Regions from separate parts of the Dorea sp. AGR2135 genome, predicted to be linked through region 2. Evidence: predicted binding sites of a transcription regulator. Region 2 holds the regulator's gene; the other holds the start of a gene.
What was found. Region 2 encodes NrdR, which represses ribonucleotide reductase genes. Its sites were predicted from a motif close to CACAANATNTTGTG; they were not measured.
Positions count from the first base shown of each region.

Region 1: the regulator NrdR is predicted to act here: its motif matches at 1,866-1,879, upstream of nrdD (anaerobic ribonucleoside-triphosphate reductase).

Region 1 is NZ_ATVU01000014.1:72,115-75,550, forward strand. It holds gene nrdD (anaerobic ribonucleoside-triphosphate reductase) at 1-1,751, opposite strand, end outside; gene G593_RS0110185 (PolC-type DNA polymerase III) at 1,991-3,436, opposite strand, start outside.
Region 2 is NZ_ATVU01000013.1:3,025-6,460, reverse strand. It holds gene G593_RS0109425 (pyridoxal-phosphate-dependent aminotransferase family protein) at 1-174, opposite strand, end outside; gene G593_RS0109415 (exodeoxyribonuclease III) at 460-1,212, opposite strand; gene truA (tRNA pseudouridine(38-40) synthase TruA) at 1,274-2,008, opposite strand; gene nrdR (transcriptional regulator NrdR) at 2,005-2,466, opposite strand; gene G593_RS0109400 (YlmC/YmxH family sporulation protein) at 2,575-2,814, opposite strand; gene arcC (carbamate kinase) at 3,156-3,436, shown strand, end outside.

The DNA.
Region 1 (3,436 bases), on a different contig from region 2:
ATTCCGAATCTCTTCTGAAGACATTTTGCAAACTTGTATGTGGTAGACTCCATCGGTGTACCATATACAGAATAGCTGATATTCTCAGCAGCTTTCCACTGGGCACATTTGTCATTCAACCTCTGCATAACTGCCATTGCAAATGGTCTGGCTTCCGGATCTGTATGCGTCTTTCCAAGCATGCGCATGCACATCTCATAAAGGCCTGCATATCCAAGAGAAATGGTTGAATATCCGCCATATAGAAGCTTATCAATGGTCTCACCCTTTTTCAGTCTTGCCAGTGCGCCGTACTGCCAGAGAATCGGCGCCACATCTGAAATAGTTCCAAGAAGTCTCTCATGACGGCAACGGAGTGCTCTGTGGCATAACTCCAGTCTCTCATCAAGAATCTGCCAAAATCTGTCCATGTCTCCTTCTGCGGAACATGCTACATCTACCAGGTTAATTGTTACAACACCCTGATTGAAACGCCCGTAGAATTTATGCTTTCCGTTTGGAAGCATCTGAGAATCCTCTACTGTCAGGAAAGATCTGCATCCCATACATGGATAAACTTCACCTTTTTTCAGTTCCTTCATGATCTTTGCAGAAATGTAATCCGGGACCATACGCTTTGCAGTACATTTTGCTGCAAGCTCTGTCAGATACCAGTACTTAGAATCTTCTGTAACATTATCTTCATCCAGGACATAGATCAGTTTCGGGAATGCCGGTGTGATCCAAACACCCTTCTCGTTCTTAACGCCTTGCATTCTCTGTTTTAATACTTCTTCAATGATGAGTGCAAGATCCTGTCTTGTCTGACCGTCTTCCACCTCATCCAGATACATGAATACGGTAACAAACGGTGCCTGTCCGTTACATGTCATGAGTGTGATAAGCTGGTACTGGATTGTCTGAATTCCGCTTTTTACCTCTTCTCTCAGACGGCAGTCTGTCAGTTTGTCAATGATTGCCTCATCCAGACTCTCCCCACATGCTTTACGTTCAGAGATAACAATATTACGGATTTTCTTACGGCTGATATCCACAAATGGTGCAAGATGTGCCAGTGTAAAAGACTGTCCTCCATATTGATTACTTGCGACCTGTGCTACAATCTGAGTCGTCACATTACACGCTGTAAAGAAGCTGTGTGGTTTTTCGATCATTGTCTCACTGATGACGGTTCCATTCTGAAGCATATCTTCCAGATTGATCAGATCACAGTTGTGCTCTTTCTGTGCAAAATAATCTGAATCATGGAAATGAATGATTCCCTGTTCATGTGCTTCTACAACCTCTTCCGGAAGAAGTACACGCTTGGAAAGGTCTTTACTTACTTCTCCTGCCATATAGTCTCTCTGCGTGGAGTTGATCACTGGGTTCTTATTGGAATTTTCCTGATTGACTTCTTCATTAATGTTATCAATCAGTGCAAGGATCCCGTTATCTGTTGTATTGGACTTTCTTGCCAATTCACGTTTATAACGGTAGCGCACATACTTCTGTGCCACTTCATAGCCACGCATTCCCATAATTCCAGTCTCTACCATATCTTGAATGTCTTCTACATGTATAGCGTGAGTTGATTTTTTTACCTGTCCTGCAATATCATCTGCAATTGCCCGGACCTGGAATTCATTCAGTTTGTAAATATTATCAACTTCTTCATTAGCTGCGCGGATTGCATTCTCGATCTTTCCCAGATCAAAGCCGACTTCCTCTCCATTTCTTTTTATTACTTTCGTCTTCACTAACATCTTCATGTCTCACGCCTTTCTTATATATCTTTGTTCTTCTGCTTTTCGGATCCACCACAACATCTTGTGTTCCACAATTCACACTCACTCCGGTAAGAAACTATTTAGTTTCTTCAAAATCACAAGATATTGTGTTCCGCTCCATTATATTACTACAAAATATGGCATTTGAAAAGCATTATTTTAATTTTAACATATTTTTATAAGTATACCTTTTTTCTGTCCATTTTTTCCCATTTTGTCTGTTAAAGATCAAATAATGACAACTGATTGGACTCCGGAAGGTCTCCTAAAAGTCCTAAATCTGCCATGTAATCTACAACCGCCTTACTTGCTTTCGTACGGTTTCTAAAATCATCTTTGGACAGATATGGACCATCTTTTGCCGCTTCCTCCACCGCTTCTGCAGCCTTCTCTCCCATTCCGTCAATGCTGGAAAACGGTGGCATCAGCTTTCCGTCTATGATGCTGAATTTTGCTGCTTTTGCGCGATAAATGTCAATTGGCAGAAATTCATATCCCCTCGCATACATTTCCTGAACAATATGCATGTCCTTCATTGTATCCTGTTCTTTTTTGCTGAGAGAATCAGACCGTCTTGTATAATCATCAATATAGTATTGCAGTTTTTCCTTGCCCTGACACATAATTTCATAAGAAAATGCATCTGCACGGATTCCAAAATATGCTCCATAGTATGCCAACGGATAATTTACCTTACAATAGGCGATACGATATGCCATCATGACATAGGCTGCCGCATGGGCTTTCGGAAACATATATTTAATTTTCTCACAGGAGCCAATGTACCACTCTGGCACATCATGTTCCAACATATCTTTTTTATACTCCGGCCAATCTTTACATTTTCCTTTTGCAACGGTACCTTTACGCACTCGCTCCATGATCGTGAAGGATTCCTCACTATCCAGTCCTTTGTTGATCAGATATGTCATAATATCATCTCGGGTACAGATTGCTGTAGAAATGGTTGCCTTACCGCTCTTAATCAGATCCTGCGCATTGTTCAGCCATACGTCCGTTCCATGGGACAATCCGGAAATACGGATCAGATCTGAAAGTGTCTGTGGTTTTGTATCTACTACCATCTGGATTACGAAATCCGTTCCGAACTCCGGAATTCCAAGACATCCTACCGGACATCCTCCGATATCATCTGGTGTGATTCCAAGTGCCGATGTATCATGGAATAAAGACATTACCCCCTGATCATCCAGAGGGATATCTGTTGCTACAAATGGATGATCCGTCTCATTGTACTCATTTTCCATAGCAGGCGAACTGATATATGCCTCAAGTGCCTTGATCATGGTTGGATCATCATGACCCAGAATATCCAATTTTAACAAGTTGTGGTCGATGGAATGATAGTCAAAATGTGTCGTAATAATATCAGTCGTCATATCATTTGCCGGATGCTGCACCGGAGTGAATGAGTTGATATCTTCCCCGTGAGGAAGTACAATGATTCCTCCCGGATGCTGTCCGGTACTTCTGCGGATACCGGTACATCCCTGAACAATCCTGTCAATTTCGCAAGTTCTCTTTCTTGTTCCCCGCTCTTCAAAATAGTTCTTTACATACCCAAATGCTGTCTTATCCGCCAACGTACCAATCGTTCCGGCACGGAACGTCTGTCCGGCTCCGAAAATAATTTCCGTATATTTATG
Region 2 (3,436 bases):
TGTCTGGAACACATAGCGCTCCATCTCCATTGTCTCATTCATAAGTGCTGTAAATTCCGGATCGAACTGTCCGAGAATGTGTGCGCCCATTGCGCGAAGTACGCGAGGATCTGCTTCAACTGGTCCCGGTGTCATAAGTGTACGTGGTGATGGATTAATCTCTTTAAATTTCATGTCTGTCATCCTCTCTTTTCATGTGTTGTTTCTGTTATTTTTTCCTGTTTTTTTCTTAGAAATCCATTGGAAAGATGCTTTTATACATTCTTCCGGAAGCATCTGATATTGGAAATTTTATTCCTGATATCGAAAAAAGAGGTGCAAAAAACCAATAAGCTTGTTCCACCATTGGATTTTTCAACCTCTTTTTAATGACATTATTATACCCACAAAATCCCTATATTTCAAGAGAAAATGCGATTTTGATAGTTAAAATCCAAAACCGCATTTTAAAATTTAAAGTTACTTTATATCCAATTCCACCGGGCAATGATCTGATCCCATAATATCTGTCAGTATCTTCGCGTCTTCCAGTCTGTCTTTCAGACTCTCGGATACACAGAAATAGTCAATTCTCCAACCTGCATTCTTGGCTCTTGCACTAAATCTGTAAGACCACCAGGAGTAGATACCTGTCTGCTCCGGATAAAAATACCGGAATGTATCTACAAATCCGGCATTCAGAAGCTCTGTGAATTTCTGACGCTCTTCATCGGTAAATCCGGCATTTTTCCGATTCGTCTTTGGATTCTTCAGATCAATCTCTGTGTGCGCTACATTCAGATCACCGCAGAAAATAACCGGCTTTGTCTCTTCCAGCTTTTTCAAGTATGTAAGAAAATCTTCCTCCCATTTCATACGATAATCCAGTCTTGCAAGCTCGCTCTGGGAGTTTGGTGTATACACGGTAATAAAGTAAAAATCTTCAAACTCCAATGTGATCACACGCCCTTCCTGGTCGTGCTCCTCGATTCCAAGTCCGTAGCTTACGCTGATTGGTTCCTGCTTGGTAAATATTGCTGTCCCCGAATAACCTTTTTTCTTCGCATAATTCCAGTACTGATGATATCCCGGTGTGTCCAGTTCAAGCTGTCCTTCCTGCATCTTCGTCTCCTGAATGCAGAAAATGTCTGCGTCCGTCTCCTGAAAAAAATCCATAAATCCTTTTCCGGCACATGCACGGATACCATTTACATTCCATGATATAAATTTCATTTTAGTCTCCTGTGTTCTTGTCTTCTATTTTTTTCCATTTTCAAAATTGACAGTAACGGCATTAGTAATACACTTTTCTTAAAAACAGACCCCTTGCCGGTGCCAGAAATCCTGCCAGGCTTCTGTCTTCTGCTGCAATGACGACCGGAATCATAGAGGCTTCACGCTCTCCTGTTCCGACCTCCAGAAGTGTGCCTGTCATAATCCGGACCATATGATACATAAACCCGGTTCCATAATAAGTAATACGGAGCTTTTCTCCATTACTTACAATTTTAATGTTGGTAACCCTGCGGACTGGATCCTTATTCTCACTGTCATCCGTAAAGCTTGTAAAATTCTTCGGTCCGATCATATAATCTGCTGCCTCGCGCATTGCTTCGATATCCAGCTTATGTGGATAATGATAGCAATATCTTCTGGAAAATACATCTGGTTTTTCTCTGCAGTCAATATAATATTCGTACTTCTTGCCTTTTGCACTTTTTCTCGCATGGAACCCATTTTTCATCAGTTCCACTTTCATGATCCGGATATCTTCCGGTAAATATCTGTTAATGGAATCCTTCAATTCCTTTACATCGTAAAGCTTGGAGAGCTGTACGCTTGCAACCTGTCCACGTGCGTGAACCCCTGCGTCAGTTCTCCCGGAGCCATCTACACGGACTCTGTATCCGACCAGTTTTCCAATGCTCCACTCTAATATATGCTGAATTGTATTATCTGTCGTCGCCTGTCTCTGCCACCCCTGATAGCGGGTGCCATCATAAGAAATTGTTAATTTGTATGTTCTCATTTTTCTTCCTTATCTAATATCTTCTTTAGCTCGTCCATAAAAGTATTCACATCTTTAAATTCACGGTATACAGATGCAAATCTCACATATGCTACTTCATCCAGGTCTTTCAGTTCGTCCATGACAAGTTCGCCGACCACACTGCTCGGAATTTCCTTTTCTTCCAGACTGAATACCTTTGTCTCTATATTGTTCACCGCCTGCTGGATCTTCTCTGTCGGCACCGGACGCTTGTAGCATGCCCGGATAATTCCGTTTTCAATCTTCTGACGGCTGTACTGTTCTCTGTTGTTATCTTTTTTTATAATTATAAGAGGGATTGTCTCTATCTTTTCATAAGTTGTAAAACGCTTCCCACATATATCGCAGGCACGTCTTCTTCGAATGGAGCTTCCGTCCTCTGCAGGTCTGGAATCAATTACTTTTGTGTCAGGATTTCCACAATATGGACATTTCATATTCTTTCGCGCTCCTTTTCCTAATCTTTCCTTATTAGTATATCTTGTGGCGTACGAGAAGTCAAACCACTATTACTCCCATTTCCCGGACTTTTTCTTAAATTTTTCTTATTTTTTCTCATGCATTTCTACCAGTATGACATCTGGTCCGATTTTGCAAATGCATTTGTAAGGAATGATATATTCGGAGCCGTCACAGAAGAAGTTACAGAACTTTGATGTCTTTGGAATAATGATTGCTTCGATCTGTCCACATTTTTCGTCAAAGACAAAATCTACAATGTAGCCTAATTTTTTACCGTCACAGGCGTTGATGACTTCTTTTCCTTGAAAATCGTTCAGGCGCATATTCATCCTCCACATATATTTTTATTCAAGAATGCCTCGGCATTCTTGCTGCGAGGTGCGCGTCATGCAATTGCATGACATACTTCTACTGCGCACCTCTGCAATCCTGCCGGAGGCTATATCAGCTGGGGGATTGACTCCCACCACTGATACCAGCTTGTTTCTCACCACCTATAGAGGTGGGAGCCATCTCCCAGCTAATATAATATATGCAGTAAGAATGTCGAGGTCCTTCATGGATTTATGCATTGTTTTTTCTTCAAGAATCACTTAAAATCTTGCCAATTTTAACCCACTCATGTATGATTAAAGGTAGAATACTTTTAGCAGGAGGCTATACTATGAAGAAACGAGTTGTTGTCGCTCTGGGACACCGGGCACTTGGAACAACATTGCCGGAACAGTTAGAGGCAGTGAAAAAATCAGCGAAAGTAATTGCCGATCTCATCCAGAACGGATATCAAGTAGCTATTACACACAGTAATGCACCTCAGGTCGGAATGATACATACCGCATTGAATGAGTTTGCAAAGCAGCATGAAGATTATACAGCAGCACCTATGTGTATCTGTTCAGCTATGAGTCAGGGATATATCGGTTATGATCTCCAGAACAGCATTCG